DNA from 2 places in the Mycobacterium senriense genome. Region 1 is predicted to be linked to the other one. Evidence: predicted binding sites of a transcription regulator. Region 1 holds the regulator's gene; the other holds the start of a gene.
What was found. Region 1 encodes HspR, which represses chaperone genes until heat shock. Its sites were predicted from a motif close to ANNTGAGTNNNNNNNACTCANNT; they were not measured.
Positions count from the first base shown of each region.

Region 1 (9,718 bases):
GCTCACCCGCAACGCCCGGTCGCCGTCGGCGGTGAACACCGCGGCGACCAGCCCGTACGGGGTGCCGTTGGCGATGCGGACCGCTTCGGCCTCGTCGCTGAACCGGATCAGGGCGACCACCGGGCCGAAGATCTCCTCCTGGGCCACCCGCATGTCAGGTGTGACGCCGGTCAGTACGGTCGGTGCGACGTAGTAGCCGTCCGCGAGCCGGGGATCCTGCGGCAGCGGCGCCTGGGCGGCGATGCGGGCGCCTTCGGCCACGCCGATGTCGAGGTATTCCAGCACCTGCTTGCGCTGGGCCCGGGTGACCAGCGGGCCCACGTCGGTGGCGGGGTCGGCGCCGTCGCCCACCCGTAGCCGGCGCACCGCGACGCACAGCTTCTCTTCGAACTCCGCATAGACGTTGTCCTGCACCAGGATTCGCGACGCCGCGGTGCACGCCTCACCCTGGTTGAAGAAGCCGCCGTCGATGGCGGCCAGCAGCGCCTCGTGCAGGTCGGCGTCGTCGAACACCAGCAACGGGTTCTTTCCGCCCAACTCCATCAGCGCCGGCGTCAGGTTTCCGGCCGCCGTGCGCAGCACGGCCGAACCGGTGAGTGGCGATCCGGTGAAGGAGATCTTGCCCACCAGTTGATGCTCGGCCAGCGCGGCGCCCACCTGACCCCCACCGGGCACGGCGTGCACCACCGGATCGGGTAGCACCGACTGGATCAGTTCGACCAGTCGCAGCACCACCGTGGGCGTCTGCTCCGGGGGTTTCAGCACCACGGCGTTGCCGACGGCCAGCGCGGGCGCGACTTTTCCGGCGGTGTGGATCGGCGGCCAGTTGAAGGGCACGATGCCGGCGATCACGCCGTAGGGCTCCAGCGTGGTCACGTCGAAAACCGGGCCGTAGTCGCGCGCCTGGCTCGGCAGCACCTCGACCATGCCGGCGAAGTATTCGAAGATCCCGATCGCGGCTTCGACGTCGAAGCCGCGCGCCTGGCTGATCGGCTTGCCCATTTCCCGCGACTCGAGGGCGGCGATTTCGTCGGCGTGTGCGCGGATGACGTCGGCGATCCGCCGGAGGTAGCGGCCGCGTTCGCGGGCCGGGCGTTGCTTCCAAATCAGGTGCGCGGCGTGCGCGGCCCGCACGGCCTGGTCGACCTGCTCGGTACCGGCCCCTTGCACGACGGTGACGATCTGGCCGGTGGCGGGGTTTTCCACGACGAACCTGTCGTCGGCGGACGCCGACGACCAGCGGGTGCTGATCTCGGTGGGGGCGTGCTGATCCATGAGCATTTGCCACGGTATGCCCAGCGCCGTGATCAGCACCAACGATATCTTCTGATGGTTGCCATCATCTGCGGTGATAATCGCGGATATGGAGCTTCGCCACCTCGAGTACTTTCTGGCCGTCGCGGACGGCCGGAGCTTCACGGCGGCGGCCAAGCGCCTGCAGGTCGTGCAGTCCGGGGTGTCGGCCACCATCAAGGCGCTCGAACGCGAACTGGGCGCCGAACTGTTCGTCCGGGGCGCGGCCGGCGTGGCACTGAGCCCCGCCGGCGAAGCGCTGCGGCCCCACGCCCGGGCCACCCTCGACGCCGTCCGCGCGGCCAAGGACGCGGTCGGCGCGGCCCGGGGCACCGTGCGCGGCACCGTCACGGTCGGGACGTTGACGTCGGTCAGCGTCATCGACGTGCCGACCGTACTCGCCGAGCTGCACGCCCGCCATCCCGAAGTCGTGGTTCACCTGCGCGCGGCCAGCGCCGGGTCGGCCGGTCTGGCCGGTCAGCTGCGCGACGGCGACCTCGACGTCGCCTTCCTGGTCTTCACCGGTCCGCCCCCGGCTGACCTGAACACCCGGCTCGTCGCCTCGGTGCCCCTGCTGCTGGTCGTCCCCGCCGAGCACCCGCTGGCCCGGCGCAAGGCGGTTTCGCTGGCCGATTTGGCGGGCATGTCGTTCGTCGACGGGCCGCCGGGATACGGCAACCGCGCCGTGGTCGACAACGCGTTCGCGGCCGCGGGTGTCGAGCGGACCGTCGCGGTGGAGGTTGCCGACATCGGCACCGCGGCGACCTGCATCCGCAAGGGGCTGGGGATCGGTTTTCTGAGCTGGTCCATCCTCGAGGGCATCGACAGCTCGGGCTTGGTCAGCGTCCGGATCACCGGGCCTGACCTGCTGTGGCGGCTCTATGTCGCGACCTCGGCCACCCGGCAGGCGAGCGCGGCCACCCAGGCGCTGCTCGCGCTGATCGAGGAAGTTGCCGGCGAGGCCTCGAATATCTAGCCACCCCGGGGAACAAGGCGGGACCAACCGCCGTTAACATGATCGACAAGTTGAGCGAACCACACTCAATACTGGGTTGACAGCCCACCGGCCTAAAGGGCAGGCTTGAGCCTGGTTCACTCAGCATAGTGGCACCAAACAAGCTCTACACATTCAGGAGGAATCACTATGGCTCGTGCGGTCGGTATCGACCTCGGGACCACCAACTCCGTCGTCGCAGTCCTCGAGGGCGGTGACCCGGTCGTCGTCGCCAACTCCGAGGGTTCGCGGACCACGCCGTCCATCGTCGCGTTCGCGCGCAACGGTGAGGTGCTCGTCGGGCAGCCCGCCAAGAACCAGGCGGTCACCAACGTCGACCGCACCATCCGTTCGGTCAAGCGGCACATGGGCACCGACTGGTCCATCGAGATCGATGACAAGAAATACACCGCTCAGGAGATCAGCGCCCGCGTGCTGATGAAGCTGAAGCGCGACGCCGAGGCGTATCTGGGTGAGGACGTCACCGACGCGGTCGTCACCGTGCCGGCGTACTTCAACGACGCCCAGCGTCAGGCAACCAAGGAAGCCGGCCAGATCGCCGGCCTGAACGTGCTGCGCATCGTCAACGAGCCGACCGCGGCCGCGCTGGCCTACGGCCTGGACAAGGGCGAGAAGGAACAGACCATCCTGGTCTTCGACCTCGGTGGCGGTACGTTCGACGTGTCGCTGCTCGAGATCGGCGAGGGTGTGGTCGAGGTCCGCGCCACCAGTGGTGACAACCACCTCGGTGGGGACGACTGGGACGACCGCGTCGTCGAGTGGCTGGTCGACAAGTTCAAGGGCACCAGCGGAATTGACCTGACCAAGGACAAGATGGCGATGCAGCGGCTGCGTGAGGCCGCCGAGAAGGCCAAGATCGAGCTCTCGAGTTCGCAGAGCACCTCGATCAACCTGCCCTACATCACCGTCGACGCGGACAAGAACCCGCTGTTCCTCGACGAGCAGCTGACCCGCGCCGAATTCCAGCGCATCACACAGGATCTGCTGGACCGCACCCGCAAGCCCTTCCAGTCCGTGATCAAGGACGCCGGTATCTCGGTCTCCGAAATCGACCACGTCGTTCTGGTGGGTGGTTCCACCCGCATGCCCGCGGTGACCGAACTGGTCAAGGAGCTCACCGGAGGCAAGGAGCCCAACAAGGGCGTCAACCCCGACGAGGTCGTGGCCGTAGGTGCCGCACTGCAGGCGGGTGTCCTCAAGGGTGAGGTGAAAGACGTTCTGCTGCTTGATGTTACGCCGCTGAGCCTGGGTATCGAGACCAAGGGCGGCGTGATGACCAAGCTCATCGAGCGCAACACCACCATCCCCACCAAGCGGTCGGAGACCTTCACCACGGCCGACGACAACCAGCCGTCGGTGCAGATCCAGGTGTTCCAGGGTGAGCGCGAAATCGCTTCGCACAACAAGCTGCTCGGCTCCTTCGAGTTGACCGGCATCCCGCCGGCTCCGCGCGGCGTCCCGCAGATCGAGGTCACCTTCGACATCGACGCCAACGGCATCGTGCACGTCACGGCCAAGGACAAGGGCACCGGCAAGGAGAACACGATCAAAATCCAGGAGGGCTCCGGCCTGTCCAAGGAGGAGATCGATCGGATGATCAAGGACGCCGAGGCGCACGCCGAGGAGGATCGTCAGCGTCGCGAAGAGGCCGACGTCCGCAACCAGGCCGAATCGCTGGTCTACCAGACGGAGAAGTTCGTCAAGGATCAGCGCGAGGCCGAGGGCGGCTCGAAGGTCCCCGAGGACACCCTGTCCAAGGTCGACGCCGCGATCGCCGAGGCCAAGGCGGCCCTGGGCGGCACCGACATCGCCGCGATCAAGGCGGCGATGGAGAAACTGGGCCAGGAGTCCCAGGCGCTCGGTCAGGCGATCTACGAGGCCACCCAGGCCTCCGGTGAGCAGCCCGGTGGCGGCGCGGCCGGCGGCCCGGCGGGGTCCGCTGACGACGTCGTGGACGCGGAGGTGGTCGACGATGACCGGGAGTCCAAGTGACGGAAAGCAACCCACAGGAACAGGTGACGGTCACCGACAAGCGGCGAATCGATCCTGAGACCGGTGAAGTACGGCAGGTCCCCCCTCCCGGCGATACGCCGGGAGGGGCGCCGGCCGGCGAGACGGCGACCCAACCCGACGGCAAAGTCGCCGAGCTCACCGCCGATCTGCAACGGGTGCAGGCCGACTTCGCCAACTACCGCAAGCGGGCGCTGCGCGACCAACAGGCCGCGGCGGACCGGGCCAAGGCGGCCGTCGTCAATCAATTGCTGGGCGTGCTCGACGATCTCGACCGGGCACGCAAGCACGGTGATCTGGAATCCGGACCGCTGAAATCGGTGGCCGACAAGCTGGAGACCGCGCTGACCGGCCTTGGCTTGACGGCGTTCGGCGAGGAGGGCGAGGACTTCGACCCGGTGCTGCACGAAGCCGTTCAGCACGAAGGCGATGGCTCCCGACCGGTGATCGGCACCGTCATGCGACAGGGCTACAAACTGGGTGAGCAGGTGCTGCGCCACGCTCTGGTCGGCGTCGTCGACACGGTTGACGAGGACGGCGATACGGCGGGCGCTACCGGTGAGTCCGCCGCGGCGGCTGGGGCAACCGAGCCGGCCGAATCGGGCGATAACCCCGGCACATCCGGTGACTAGACCACACAATCAGCACAACAGAAGAGAGAAAGGTGAGGAGGTGACGCGACATGGCCCAGCGTGAATGGGTCGAAAAGGACTTCTATAAGGAGCTGGGCGTCTCCTCTGACGCCAGTCCCGAAGAGATCAAACGCGCCTACCGCAAGTTGGCGCGCGATCTGCACCCGGACGCCAACCCCGACAACCCCGCCGCCGGCGAACGCTTCAAAGCGGTCTCCGAGGCGCACAACGTCTTGTCGGATCCGGCCAAGCGCAAGGAATACGACGAAACCCGAAGGCTGTTCGCCGGCGGTGGTTTCGGCGGGCGCCGGTTCGACAGCGGCGGGTTCGGCGGCTTCAACGTCGGCGGTGACGGCGCTGAGTTCAACCTCAACGATTTGTTCGATGCCGCCGGCCGAAGCGGCGGCACCAACATCGGTGACCTGTTCGGCGGCTTGTTCGGGCGCGGGGCGGGCGCCCGGCCCAGCCGGCCGCGCCGCGGCAATGACCTCGAGACCGAAACCCAGCTGGATTTCGTCGAGGCCGCCAAGGGCGTGGCGATGCCGCTGCGGCTGACCAGCCCGGCTCCGTGCACCAACTGCCATGGCAGTGGGGCGCGGCCGGGCACCAGCCCGAAGGTGTGTCCCACCTGTAACGGCTCCGGCGTGATCAACCGCAACCAGGGCGCGTTCGGCTTCTCCGAGCCGTGCACCGACTGCCGGGGCAGCGGCTCGATCATCGAGCACCCCTGCGACGAGTGCAAGGGCACCGGCGTCACCACCCGCACCCGCACCATCAACGTGCGGATCCCGCCGGGCGTCGAGGACGGACAGCGCATCCGGCTGCCCGGCCAGGGCGAGGCGGGGTTGCGCGGTGCGCCGTCGGGTGACCTGTACGTGACGGTGCACGTGCGCCCGGACAAGGTGTTCGGACGCGACGGCGACGACCTCACGGTGACCGTTCCCGTCAGCTTCACCGAGTTGGCCTTGGGCTCAACCATTTCGGTACCCACGCTGGACGGCAAGGTCGGCGTCCGGGTGCCCAAGGGCACCGCCGACGGCCGCATCCTGCGGGTGCGTGGACGTGGCGTGCCCAAGCGCAGCGGCGGCAACGGGGACCTGCTGGTGACCGTAAAGGTCGCCGTGCCACCCAATTTGGAGGGCGCGGCCCAGGAGGCGCTGGAGGCGTACGCCGCTGCCGAGCGCGCCAGCGGCTTCGACCCCCGGGCGGGATGGGCGGGTAACCGCTGATGGCCAAGAACCGCAAAGAGGATGCCCGGACCTTCTTGATCTCGGTGGCCGCCGAGCTGGCCGGCATGCACGCCCAGACGCTGCGTACCTATGACCGCCTCGGCCTGGTCAGTCCCCGCCGGACTTCCGGTGGGGGACGGCGGTATTCGGAGCACGACGTCGACCTGCTGCGTGAGGTGCAACGGCTCTCGCAGGACGAGGGGGTCAACCTCGCCGGCATCAAGCGCATCATCGAGCTGACCAATCAGGTCGAGGCGCTGCAGGCCCGGGTCAAGGAGTTGACCGAGGAGCTGGCGCAGACCCGGGGCAGCCAGCGCCGCGATGTGGCCGTGGTGCCCAAGAGCACCGCGCTGGTGGTGTGGCAGCCGCGCCGGGGACGCTAATTCCCGCTCGGTTTCACTTTCGCCCCAGGGGTTCCTGTCTCCGGAGGCATACGAAGTTCGCGAAAGCGCTAGCGCATCTGCTAGCGCTTTTCGCATGCACCTAGTGACCACCAGACAGCGACTCCAGTGACACAAGTGGTCACTGGGATCACACCCGGATCGAAAACTGCGTGACCGCCGGCTCGCCCGGCCGCGCGCAGCGGTAACCGCCCCGGCGCAGCGCGTCGGTCGGTGCGGTCATGGGTTCGAAGCACACGATGGCCTTCGCGGGGTCGTCGACCGGCGGCGCGAAAATCTGCGTCGCCGGGTAGCCGTGTTCGAAGTGCACCTCGATGCGGCGCCCGCCGCCGGATACCGCGAACACCGACCCCTCGGCCACCTGGTCGTAGGCGTCGTCGAAAGCCTTGTCGCCCAACGCCTCTTCGCGCGCCGGCGCCGGCTCGGAATCGCCCGTCGGCAGGCCTTTCTCGTCGAGGCCAAGATGCCGCAACGGCGGTGTCTCGATGACCCAGTCGGCCCGCGGCGCATCGGGCAGCTGCAGATAGGGGTGGAACCCGAAGCACAGCGGCACCGCCCGGTCGCCGGTCGCGGTGACCGTGGTCCGGACCCTCAGCGTCCGGTCGGCCAGCTCGGCCGTCACCGTCAGCACATGCGGATACGGGAAGCTGGCCAGCAGTCGGGGATCGGCGCCGAAATCCAGTTCGGCGGTCAGCTCGTTGGCCGTCTCGGCCGTCACTTGCCACCCGGGGTAGGCGGCCAGGACGCCGTGGATCGGTAGCCCGTTGGGGTCGGCGCGCACACCGTTTTCTCCCGGCGTCAGGGTCACGGTGACGTCCTGCGCGGTATAGCTGTTCTCGCTCAATCGATTTGCCCACGGATACAGAATCGGGATGCCCATCGTCTTGCCGTCCGAGATGTAGGCGTCCAGGCCGCGGCGCTGGCCCAGCAGCTCGACACCGGCGTCGCGCAGCGACGTGCCGATCATCCCCGCCTCGGGGATGAACTGCGCGACCACCGGCGACGAGGGATCGTGCAGGGTGACGACGTGCATGGCTACCTCCATAGCGGGTCATGTGTAATGTGTTCGGGCGGAGCGCCTTTGGCGATCAGGGCGGCCTTGGTGGCGCTGACCATCGCCGGGCCGCCGCAGACCAGGATCTGCCGATCGCCCCAGCCGCCGTACTTGGTCACCACGTCGGGCAGCCGCCCGAGCTGATGGACGTGCAGGCCGCGCGGCGGTGTGACGTCGGGATAGTCTGCGGCCCAAGAGGGGTCGCTGTTGTATTCCGAGACGGGCGAGACCGACAGCCACGGATTGTGCGAGGCGACCTGCCACAGGGTCGGCAGGTCGTAGAGTTCGCAGCGGTAGCGGGCGCCGAAGAACAGATGTATCCGCGGGTTCACCGCGAACCGGGCCAGGTCCATGATCAGCGCCCGCAGCGGCGCGAGGCCGGTGCTGCCGGCGACCATCAGCACGTCGCCGCCCTCGCGGTCGACCCGCAGGCCGCCGTGGGGGCTCGACATCCGCCACCGGTCGCCGGTGCGGGTTTCATTGACGATCGCGGGGCTGACCAGGCCGCCGGGAACCAGGCGGACGTGAAACTCGATCCCGCCGCCGGGGTCGGGCGGAATCGCGGGACTCAGATACCGCCAGCGGTGCGGGCATTGGGGCACGTGGACGTTGACGTACTGGCCGGGGTGGTAGTCCATCGGCTGATCGAGCTGCAGCCGGACCACGGCCAGATCCCGCGACACCCGCAGGTGCTCGACGACGGTGCCGTCCCACCAGGCGGGCCCCTCCTCGGCGTCCGCGGCGCCGCTCATCACCCCGGTGATCAGGTTCAGCGACTGCCTGGCCGTCGCGTCGACGGCGTCGGTCCAGGCCGCACCCACCTGGGTACGCAGCGTCGCCAGCAACGCACGCCGCAGGGTGTCGTAATGCGGCGCCAGCACACCGTATTTGCGGTGATCGCGGCCGAGCTGGGCCAGGAACGCCACCGGCTCCTGGGCGCGGCGCGCGACCAGCTCGCCGTACACCCAGTGCAGCGCGTGGCCGAAAGCGAGCCGCTGGGCGGCCATTTCGGGCGGGAACAGATCGCGCACCGAGCCGTCGAGGGCGAACCAATGGTCGTAGACGCGGTGGACGAGCGCACCGGGATCGCCGATCGAGGCCGACTCGCCCGGTGCGAAGGCGTCGCGCAGCACCCGCAGTGCGTCGACGTCCTCCAGGCTCACGGGCCCCGATTCTAGGCTCGGGCGCCGGTGACTCAGCCCTGTCGGACGATGTTGGTGGTCCCGACGTTGTCGACCTTGGGCGAACCCCAGTGATAGAGAACGATGTTGCCTGTCCCCGACGCGCTCACCGCATCGGTGCTGTCGACCGCGATGTGGTTGCCGCTGCCGGACACGCTGACACTGGTGCAGTGCCCGGTGAGGGTGATGGTGTTCTTCTGTCCGCTTACCGACAGGTAGCCGGCGTGACAGGGGATCGTCTTCGTCATGCCGGACCCGCTGACCTGCAGCGTGCCGGACTCCGGCACCGTCGTCGAGGGGGTGCCGCCAGCGAGATCGGTGTGGAATCCGACCGCGATCAGCCCCGCGAGCGCCAGTCCGGCGGCCACGGCGGCGAGCCAAAAGCTCGGGGAAGCGCGGCGCGGGGTCGTGACGAGCCCGGCGCCGGCCTGGTCGGGGTGCTGCGTCGTCTGTGTCATCGGAACGGGGGTACCCCGTACGCCGTATCGCTCAAAACTCGATAGAGTTGAGCGGAACAGACTCAACCTTGACGGCGTTGAACAACCAGACAAGCATTTTTGCAAACCCTTTTGTACCTGAACGGAGCTCGTCGTGGACTCTTTCAACCCGACCACCAAGACCCAAGCGGCGCTGACTTCGGCGCTGCAGGCGGCCTCGGCCGCCGGTAACCCCGAGATCCGGCCCGCGCACCTGCTGATGGCCCTGCTGACCCAGGCGGACGGCATCGCCGCGCCGCTGCTCGAGGCCGTCGGCGTCGACCCGGCCGCCATTCGCGCCGAAACCGAGCGGGTGCTGGAGCGGCTGCCGCAGATCAGCGGCGCCAGCTCGCAACCGCAGCTGTCGCGCGAGTCGCTGGCCGCCGTCACCACCGCCCAGCACCTGGCCACCGAGATGAACGACGAG
Region 1 is NZ_AP024828.1:1,049,399-1,059,116, reverse strand. Features, by position in the region: gene MTY59_RS05155 (aldehyde dehydrogenase family protein) at 1-1,314, opposite strand, end outside; gene MTY59_RS05150 (LysR family transcriptional regulator) at 1,364-2,269, shown strand; gene dnaK (molecular chaperone DnaK) at 2,438-4,300, shown strand; gene grpE (nucleotide exchange factor GrpE) at 4,297-4,950, shown strand; gene dnaJ (molecular chaperone DnaJ) at 5,001-6,179, shown strand; gene MTY59_RS05130 (heat shock protein transcriptional repressor HspR) at 6,179-6,562, shown strand; gene MTY59_RS05125 (aldose 1-epimerase) at 6,711-7,613, opposite strand; gene MTY59_RS05120 (FAD-binding oxidoreductase) at 7,616-8,797, opposite strand; gene MTY59_RS05115 (DUF3060 domain-containing protein) at 8,830-9,273, opposite strand; gene clpB (ATP-dependent chaperone ClpB) at 9,407-9,718, shown strand, end outside.

Region 2 (9,718 bases), 2.3 Mb from region 1:
GTGATCCACCTGGCCCCCATCGACCCGTCCGTTCCCGGCAGCGCGGACATGGACGGCCTCGCGCGGGTGACCGATGCGGCCGCCCGCGCCGGCTCCCGGCTGCTGTTCGTGTCGCAGGCCGCCGGGCGTCCCGAGCTGTACCGGCCGGCCGAGGACCTGGTGTCCTCGAGCTGGGGACCCACCGTGGTCGTCCGGATCGCGCCACCGGTCGGTCGCCAGCTCGACTGGATGGTGTGCCGTACCGTGGCCACCCTGGTGCGCGCGAAGGTCTCGGCCCAGCCCTTGCGGGTGCTTCATCTCGACGACCTGATGCGCTTTCTGGTGCTGGCACTCAACACCGACCGCACTGGTGTGGTGGACCTCGCCAGCCCGGACACCGTCAATCTGATCACCGCCTGGCGGATGTTGCGAGCCACCGACGCGCGGGCCCGGCTGCATCGGGTGCGCAGCTGGTCGCAGCTGGTCCCGGACATGAATATCTCTGCAGCACAGGAAGATTGGCTGTTCGAGTTCGGCTGGCACGCGCTCGACGCGGTGGCCGACACCGCGCGCGGGCTCGTCGGCCGCCGACTCGATACCGCCGGCGCGATCAACCACGGCGGACGGCTCGCGCTCCCGGTTGAGGTGCTGGCGCACGCCCGGCGGCCGGCCGATGACGCGCACAGCGCGGCGCCCGAAGGCATCGAGGGCGAATTCGACGACCAGATCGATCCGCGGTTTCCGGTCTTCAGCAACTCCGCCCTCAACCGGGCGCTGCCCGGACCTCTCACGCCGATAACGCTGGACGTCCAGCTGAGCGGGCTGCGCGCCGCGAGCCGGGCGTTGGGTCGGGCGCTTGCGCTCGGCGACGCGATCGACGAGGAGTGGGGCAGCAGGGCCATCGCGGTCTTCGGCCACCGCCCCTACGTCGGGGTGTCCGTCAACCTGGTCGCCGCCTCCCAGCTGCCCGGTTGGGACCACGAGGCCCTCGCCCGCGACGCCCTGGTCGGCCGGCCCCACGTCGGGGATCCGCTGCCGTTCGGTGAGCCGGCCTTGGCGAGCGGAGCGCTCGGCTCGGTCGCCAAGGCGGTGGCGGCGGGACGGTCGGTGGGCCTGCTGCGCCATCTGCGGGCCGACACCCGCGCCTACGCCGCCGCGGCCGCCGCGGAGCACCTCGATGCCGGCCAACTCTCGCTGTTGCCGGAGGCGGCACTGGAAGTTCGGCTCCGGCTGTTGCGCGACCGCATCCATCAAGGCTGGATCCTCAACGCGCTGTGGCTGATCGATGCCGGCGTCAGCGCCGCGACGCCGGTACGCAGCCAGGTGCATCGCAGCGTGCCCGGGGTGGGCATGATCACCGACAGCGGCCTCGTCGCCGCCGAAATCGCCGGGTTGGCGGCCGCGCTGCGGTCCGACCCGCCGTTGAGTGCGCTGGCCCAGGAGGGCAACCTCGGGAGCATTCGCGCCTTGTCGCCGAAGACCGCGGCCGTCGTGGATGCCGCCGTCGCACGGATCGGGCACCGCGGTCCGGGCGAGGCCGAGTTGTCCAGCAGGACGTTCGCCGACGACCCGACGATGTTGCTCATCGCCGCCGCGGCCGCCGCCGCAGTGCCCGCACCGTCGCCGACGCCGACGCCGGGCGAACCTCCCGCCGGCGCCCGGGGCTCCCGGGAGCTGGCCCACGACGCCACGATGCGGTTCACGCACGAACTCCGAATGACACTGCGCGCCTTGGGTTCCCTGCGAGTCGAGGCCGATCTGATCGACGACGTCGACGACATGTATTACTTGACCTGCAACGAATTGGTCACCCTGCCCGGTGACGCGCGGCTGCGAATCAAGCGCCGCCGCACCGAGCGGGAACGGTTACAGGTGCAATGCCCGCCTGACGTCATCGACGGGACCTGGGCCCCGGTGCCGCGCAGCGCCGACGCGCCCGACCGCGAGCGCACCGCCGGTTGACACTCAGCCGAGCAGGTCGGCCAGCGGCGACTGCGGATCGCGCAATTTGTCGACGTCGACCGGGGTTTGGGCCCGGATCAGAGCTTTGACGTCGTCGAGCACATCCCAGACATTGACGTTCATTCCGGCCAGTACCCGGTCGTCGCCGTCGAGCCAGAACGCGACGAACTCGCGGCCGGCGACGTCGCCGCGGAACACCACCCGTTCGAATTCGGGTGCGTGCCCGGCGTATTCCATGCCGAGGTCGTATTGGTCGGTGAAGAAATACGGCAGCTCCGCGTATTCGCCTGGCGTGCCCAGCATTCCGGCCACCGCGACCGCGGGTTGCTTGAGGGCGTTGGCCCAGTGCTCGGTGCGGATCCGGGTGCCGAAGAGCGGATGCTGGGCCGCGGCGATGTCGCCGACCGCATAGATGTCGGGGTCGCTGCTGCGCAACGAGGCATCGACGAGTACCCCACCGTCGCCCATGGACAGACCCGCCTGTTCGGCGAGTTCGGTGTTCGGCTTGGCGCCAACGGCCACCAGCACGGCGTCGGCCGCGATCGTGGCGCCGTCGCGGGTGCGCAAGCCGGTCGCGGCTCCGTCTGCCCTGGTGATCTCCTCGACCTGGGTCTCGAGCCGCAGATCCACACCGTGCTCGCGATGCAGGGTGGCGAACACGTCGCCGACGGTTTCGCCCAGCGCGGCCAGCAGAGGTTGGCTGGCCGCCTCGACCACGGTGACGTCGACGCCGCGCTGGCGCGCGCCCGCGGCCACTTCCAGGCCGATCCATCCGGCGCCCACGACGGCCAGCGAAGCGCCTTCGGCCAGAACGGAATTCAATGCCACCGCGTCTTCATAGGTGCGCAGGTAATGGACGCCGCCGGCGTCCGAGCCCGGTATCGGCGGACGCCGCGACGCCGAGCCGGTCGCCAGCAGCAGCTTGTCGTAACCCACGGTGGTGCCGTCGGCAAGACTCACGGTGTGGCCGGCGGCGTCCAGCTCCGATGCGCGGGTGCTCAGCCGCAAGTCGACGTTGTTGTCCCGATACCAGTCGGAGTTCTGCACGGTGAAATCGGTCAATGACTTCTTGCCGGCCAGATACTCCTTCGACAGCGGGGGCCGCTCGTAGGGCAGATGCTCCTCTTCGGCGAACACCGTGATGCGACCGTCGAAGTTGTTGTCGCGCAATGCTTCTACGGCTTTGGCTGCCGCGAGTCCACCGCCGACGATCACGAAGCTGGTCGAGCTGACCATGATGGCGCTCCCTTCTTTCGAAGAATTCCAGCCTACGCGCGAGCGCTCAACCCAAAAGATCGCGCAAGGCCAGCGCGTTGCGGACCGCATGCCCGCCCAGGTCGTTGTTGAAATACATCCACACGTCTCTCCCGTCGCCGTCCCACCCGGCGATGCGATCGGCCCAGCGCCGTAGGTCGTCGTCGGAATAGGAACCGGCATAGTTGGCGTCCGGATCCGGGCCATGCATCCGGATGTACACCAGGTCGGTCGTCGCCCGGGGGATGCACTCCAGCCCGAGGCCGCTCATCACCACATAGGCGGCGCGTCGGCGTTCCAGCAACTCGAACACGGCGGGATCGTTCCACGACGGGTGACGCAATTCGACCGCGACGCGGATCGATTCGGGCACAAGGGCCAGGAACGAATCCAGGCGCGCGTCGTCGCGCTGCTGCTCGGGGTGCAACTGCACGAGCAACACCCCGTGCCGATCACCAAGCAGATTCCAACAACGCTCGAACCGCTCGATCCACGGCTCGGGTGAGGCCAACCGGCGGTAGTGCGTCAAGCCGCGGTGCGCCTTGACCGACATGGTGAAGCCCTCCGGCAACTGCTGGCGCCAGCCGGTGAACGTCGAATCCTGGGGCCACCGGTAGAAACTCGCGTTGAGCTCGACGGTGTCGAACACCTCGATGTAGCGGGCGAGCCGGCGTCCCGACGGCGTTCCGGTCGGGTACAGCACGTTCACCCAGTGGTTGTACGACCACCCCGAGGTACCGATGTGTATGGTCACGGGCCGCTCAGCCGGTCACCCGCTGACGCACATCGTCGTCCAGCGACACCCTGACCAAAGCGGCGGCTAGCCGTGCATTGTCCCGCGGCGCAAGCGATCCCAGTTCCTTCGGCTCGGCGGGCAAGCCCAGCTGCTTGGCGGTGCCGGTGGCGCGGTCGTCGAAGTGCGGCCGCACCCACGTCCACACGTCCTGAACTTCACGAAGGTAGATGTCGGCACCGGTGTCGCCGATCCCCTTGAATTGCTTGAGCATTCGTTTGGCCGCGGCCGGGTCGTGCTGGCTGCGCTCGGCCAGCCGGCGCAGATCACCGGCGTAGTCGTCGCGAACCCGCCCGGCCATATCGGCCAGCCGGGTCGCCGAGCTCTCGTCGTAACGCACATAGTGCGCGCGTCCGAACGCGTCGATCATGGTCTGCCGGTCCGCCTGCTGCACGGCCTTGGGTGTCCGTAGGCCGGCTTTGAACAGTTCACGCGCGGCGGCCATGGCGATGCCCGCATCGATCGGCTTGCTGGCCAGCATGCACAGCACCAAAAGCTGGAACAGCGGCATCGGCTTGTCGCTCATCGTGATACGCGCCTGCGCGGCGTACGTCGTGCCGGCAACGTCGAGCAGTCGTCGCACCCGCTTGTCCATACGCACCCGCGTACCCGCGCCCTGCGCGAACAAACGGACCCGCTATTTGGGCGGCAGGCTGCGCGCGTAACCGACTCCGCGGGCGACCCAACTGTCAAGCTGGCGTTTGGTTTGCACGCCGCCGGCTGCAACGCGCAGTCAGCCGCGGGCTTCCCGCCCGGCCATCACCATCGGGCTGACGTGCGCACGCTCGACGAGCTTGTCGGTGTCCTGCGGCGGCACCCGCACCAGCAGCCCGCCCTGCCCGCTGACGGCCACCGACATGTTGCCGTTGATCAGAAATGCCAGGCCGCCGAACATGCGCTTTTCCTCGACGCCCGATTCGGTGCCCACGAGTTCGCGGATCCGGTTGGCCAGGTCTTCGTCGTAGGCCATGTTGCGACCCTAATCCCGCGGCCCGACATGTGTGGCCGCGTCAGTCCAGATCGACGCGGATTGTCAGCAGGTCGCTGCCCATCAGGCGCACCACCGCACTGTTCAGTCGCGGCAGGTTGCCCAGCCGCTGCACGGCGTCGTCGTCGGGCAGCAGGTGCGCGGTGCCGTTGCGCCACCGGCCGCCGACCCGCACGCGGACGGCGGGATCGGCTTTGATGTTGCGGACATAGTCCGAGTGCTCGCCGTGCTCGGAGACCATCCAGAACTGGTTGCCCACCACGCGCCCGCCCACCGCGGTGCGCCGGGGTTGTCCGCTCTTGCGGCCGGTGGTTTCCAACATGGTCATGGGCAACTGACGACCCACCGGGTTGACCACCAGCCGTTGAACGCGATGGACGACTTGCCGTTTCAGTTTCGCGAAGTCACTCATACCCCGCGATTCTGCCGCAACGGGAACGGCCGCCGCATGCGCGGCGGCCGTCTCGTTGTGCGGTACTACGTCACGTAGGCGACGAATTGACCACCGGGCAGGGAAAACGCCCACTGGTTTACGTCCGGGTCAAATACGCCCGGGTAGTCGCCCGGTTGGCCCCGCCCCGGGGAGACCGAAACCCTCTCGGCATCCGCCGGGGCGCGGCGTCAGCAACGGCTGAACCTGGGTTCAATCGGCGTCAGGCCGCCGCCGTGGCGGCGTTGGCCGCCGGTTCCAGCGCCTGCGCCACGATCTCGGCGACATCGGTCATGGGCCGCACGTCCAGCGTGTCGAGCACCTCGGCCGGCACGTCATCCAGGTCGGGCTCGTTGCGCGCCGGGATGAAAACCGTTGACAGACCGGCACGTTGGGCCGCGAGCAACTTCTGCTTGACGCCACCGATGGGCAGCACGCGGCCGTTCAGCGTGACCTCGCCGGTCATCCCGACGTCGGAGCGAACCTGGCGTCCGGTCGCCATCGACACCAGCGCGGTGACCATGGTGACACCGGCCGACGGGCCGTCCTTGGGCACCGCACCCGCGGGCACGTGCACGTGGATGCGCCGGTCCAGCGCCTCGGGGTCGACACCCAGCTCGGCAGCGTGGGAACGCACGTAGGACAGCGCAATCTGCGCCGACTCCTTCATCACGTCACCCAGCTGACCGGTCAGTTGCAGACCCGGCTCACCGTCGGTTGCGCCGGCCTCGATGTAGAGCACGTCGCCGCCAAGGCCCGTCACGGCCAGGCCGGTGGCTACGCCCGGCACCGCCGTGCGTTCGGCCGATTCCGGCATGAACCGCGGACGACCCAGGTAGTCAACGAGATCCGGCTCGTCGATGGACAGCGGCGCCGGGTCGGCGGCCAGCTTGGTGGTCGCCTTGCGCAGCGCCTTGGCCAGCAGTCGTTCGAACTGCCGCACTCCCGGCTCGCGGGTGTAGTCGGCGGCGATCTTGCGCAACGCGGCGTCTGTCACCGCGACCTCGTCCTCGGTCAGCGCCGCGCGCTCCCGCTGCCGGGGCAGCAGGTAGTCACGCGCGATGGCGACCTTGTCGTCCTCGGTGTAGCCGTCGATCTGCACCAGCTCCATGCGGTCCAGCAACGCCGACGGGATGTTCTCGATCACGTTGGCGGTGGCCAGGAACACCACGTCGGACAGATCCAGGTCCAAATCCAGGTAGTGATCCCGGAATGTGTGGTTCTGCGCGGGGTCCAGCACCTCGAGCAGCGCCGCGCTCGGGTCGCCGCGGTAGTCGGAACCGACCTTGTCGATTTCGTCTAGCAGCACAACGGGATTCATCGACCCGGCCTCGCCGATCGCACGCACGATGCGGCCCGGCAGCGCGCCGACGTAGGTGCGCCGGTGCCCGCGGATCTCGGCCTCGTCGCGCACACCGCCCAGGGCGACGCGAACGAACTTGCGGCCCAACGCCCGGGCCACGCTCTCGCCCAGCGATGTCTTACCGACGCCGGGAGGGCCGGCCAGCACCATCACCGCACCGGAGCCGCGGCCGCCGACCACCTGCAGCCCGCGCTGCGCGCGGCGCGCGCGCACGGCCAGGTATTCGACGATGCGGTCCTTGACGTCGTCCAGCCCGTGGTGGTCGGCGTCCAGGATCTCGCGCGCGGCCTGCAGATCCGTCGAGTCCTCGCTCTTGACGTTCCAGGGCAGGTCGAGCACGGTGTCCAGCCAGGTGCGGATCCAGCCGCTTTCCGGGCTCTGGTCGCTGGAGCGTTCCAGCTTGCCGACCTCACGCATGGCGGCTTCGCGCACCTTTTCGGGCAGCTCTGCCGCCTCCACGCGGGCGCGGTAGTCGTCCGAACCGTCGGGTTCGCCCTCGCCCAGTTCCTTGCGGATGGCGGCGAGCTGTTGGCGCAGCAGGAACTCCTTCTGCGTCTTCTCCATGCCCTCGCGCACGTCCTCGGCGATCTTGTCGCTGACCTCCACTTCGGCGAGATGGTCGCTGGTCCAATCGATCAGCACGCGCAACCGCTCGGCGACATCGACGGTCTCCAGCAGCTGCCGCTTCTGCGCGTTGGTCAGGTAGGACGCGTAACCGGAGGTGTCGGCCAACGCCGACGGGTCGGTCAGCCGATTGACGTAGTCGATGATCTCCCAGGCCTCGCGCCGTTGCAGCATGGCCAGCAGCAGCTTCTTGTACTCCGCCGTCATGGCCTTGATCTCGTCGGTCGTCTCGGCCTCGGGGACCTCGGTCACCTCGACCCACAGCGCCGCGCCGGGTCCGGACGCGCCCGCCCCGATCTGGGCCCTGCGCTCGCCGCGCACCACCGCGGCGGTGCCGCCGCCGGCGATGCGTCCGACCTGCAGGATCTTGGCGATCACGCCGTGTGAGGGGTAGCGGTCCTCGAGCCGGGGGGCGATCAGCAGCTGTCCCGATTCGCTCGCCTGAGCGGCGTCGATCGCCGCGCGGGCGGCGTCGTCCAGGGCGATCGGCACCACCATTCCGGGCAGCACGATGGTGTCAGTGACAAACAGCACCGGCACCGACTTGGCTTCAGCCATCAAATCCTCCAAAAGTTGAGTCTGATGCGCTTAACCCAGCCCGGCCACGGTTTGTTCCCGGCGACGCCTGGCCGTCACGAGTGTGCGGCCAGCCTCACATCGGGCAGCGAGTGTGCGGTTGGCTTCACACTGGCGGCTCGACCGGCCCCAACCGCTGCAGCTGCGTTACGTGGGTGGGCGACAACTCTTCGAGACAGGTGACGCCGAGTAACGCCATGGTCCGCAGAATTCCGCTGCGAAGGATCTCGATCGCGCGGCTCACCCCGGCCTCGCCGCCGGCCATCAGGCCGTACAGGTAGGCCCGCCCGACCAGCGTGCAGTGGGCGCCCAGCGCGATCGCGGCGACGATGTCGGCGCCGGACATGATGCCGGTGTCGACCAGGATCTCGGTGTGATTGCCGACTTCGCGCGCGACCGTGGGCAGCAGGTGGAAGGGGACCGGAGCCCGGTCCAATTGGCGCCCGCCATGATTGGACAACACAATGCCGTCGACGCCGCGGTCGACGACGGCGCGCGCATCCTCGAGTGTCTGAATCCCTTTCACCACGAGCTTGCCGGGCCACTGCGCCTTGATCCACTCCAGGTCGTCGAAGGTGAGGCTGGGATCGAACATGGTACTGAGGTATTCGGCGACCGTGCCCGGCCAGCGATCCAGCGAGGCGAATGCCAGCGGCTCGGTGGTCAGCAGATCGAACCACCATTTCGGGTGTGGCACCGCGTCGAGCACGGTGCGCAGCGTCAGCGTCGGCGGGATCGTCATGCCGTTGCGGTTATCGCGCAGCCGGGCACCGGAGACGGGAACGTCGACGGTGGCCAGCAATGTGTCGAATCCCGCGGCGGCGGCGCGCTTCACCAGCGTCATCGAGCGCTCGCGATCGCGCCACATGTAGAGCTGGAACCACTTTCGGCCCTGCGGGACGGCGGTGACCAGATCTTCGATCGCGCAGGTGCCCAGCGTGGACAGGGAAAACGGGATGCCCGCCCGGGCCGCCGCTTGCGCGCCGGCGATCTCGCCCTCGGTGTGCATCAATCGGGTGAAACCGGTGGGCGCGACCGCGAACGGCAACGCGACCGGCTGGCCCAGGACGTTCCAGCCGGCGGTGACTTGGGAGACGTCGCGCAGGATTGTCGGATGAAATTCGATGTCGCGGAACGCTTGTCGCGCACGTCGGATGGACAACTCGTCCTCGGCGGCGCCGTCGGTGTAGTCGAATGCCGCCCTGGGGGTGCGCCGTTTGGCGATCGCCCGCAGATCCTCGATGGTGTAGGCGGCCTCGAGCCGGCGCCTGGTCGCGTTGAACCTCGGCCGCTTGAATTGCAGCAGGGGCGTGAGGTCGCGCACTTTGGGCACTCGTCGTCGGACTGCCATATGTGCAACCGTAGTCATATGGAATCGGCAGGCGACCCGTTCGGTCTCAAACGATTTGTGGACGCACAGGAGCCGGTGTACGGCGACGTCGTGGCCGAGCTGCGGGCCGGCCGAAAACGCAGTCACTGGATGTGGTTCGTCTTCCCGCAACTGCGCGGGCTCGGCGGCAGCGCCATGGCGGTCCGGTTCGGCATCGCCTCACTCGAGGAAGCCGGCGCATACCTGGACCATGAGCTGCTGGGCCCGCGGTTGCGTGAGTGCTCCCGGCTGGTCACCGCCGTGCAGGGGCGCTCGATCGGCCAGATTTTCGGCTCGCCGGACGACCTCAAGCTGTGCTCGTCCATGACGCTGTTCGCCCGCGCCACCGACGACAACCAGGACTTCGTCGCGGTGCTCGA
Region 2 is NZ_AP024828.1:4,537,492-4,547,209, reverse strand. Features, by position in the region: gene MTY59_RS21380 (NAD-dependent epimerase/dehydratase family protein) at 1-1,941, shown strand, start outside; gene MTY59_RS21375 (NAD(P)/FAD-dependent oxidoreductase) at 1,945-3,177, opposite strand; gene MTY59_RS21370 (DUF72 domain-containing protein) at 3,224-3,949, opposite strand; gene MTY59_RS21365 (endonuclease) at 3,957-4,583, opposite strand; partial or broken gene MTY59_RS21360 (TfoX/Sxy family protein) at 4,626-4,958, opposite strand; gene MTY59_RS21355 (nitroreductase family deazaflavin-dependent oxidoreductase) at 4,999-5,388, opposite strand; gene lon (endopeptidase La) at 5,630-7,951, opposite strand; gene MTY59_RS21345 (alpha-hydroxy acid oxidase) at 8,076-9,320, opposite strand; gene MTY59_RS21340 (DUF1810 domain-containing protein) at 9,339-9,718, shown strand, end outside.
Region 2: lon (endopeptidase La) is a predicted target of HspR. The motif match lies at 7,965-7,987, and genes of this name have one in related genera.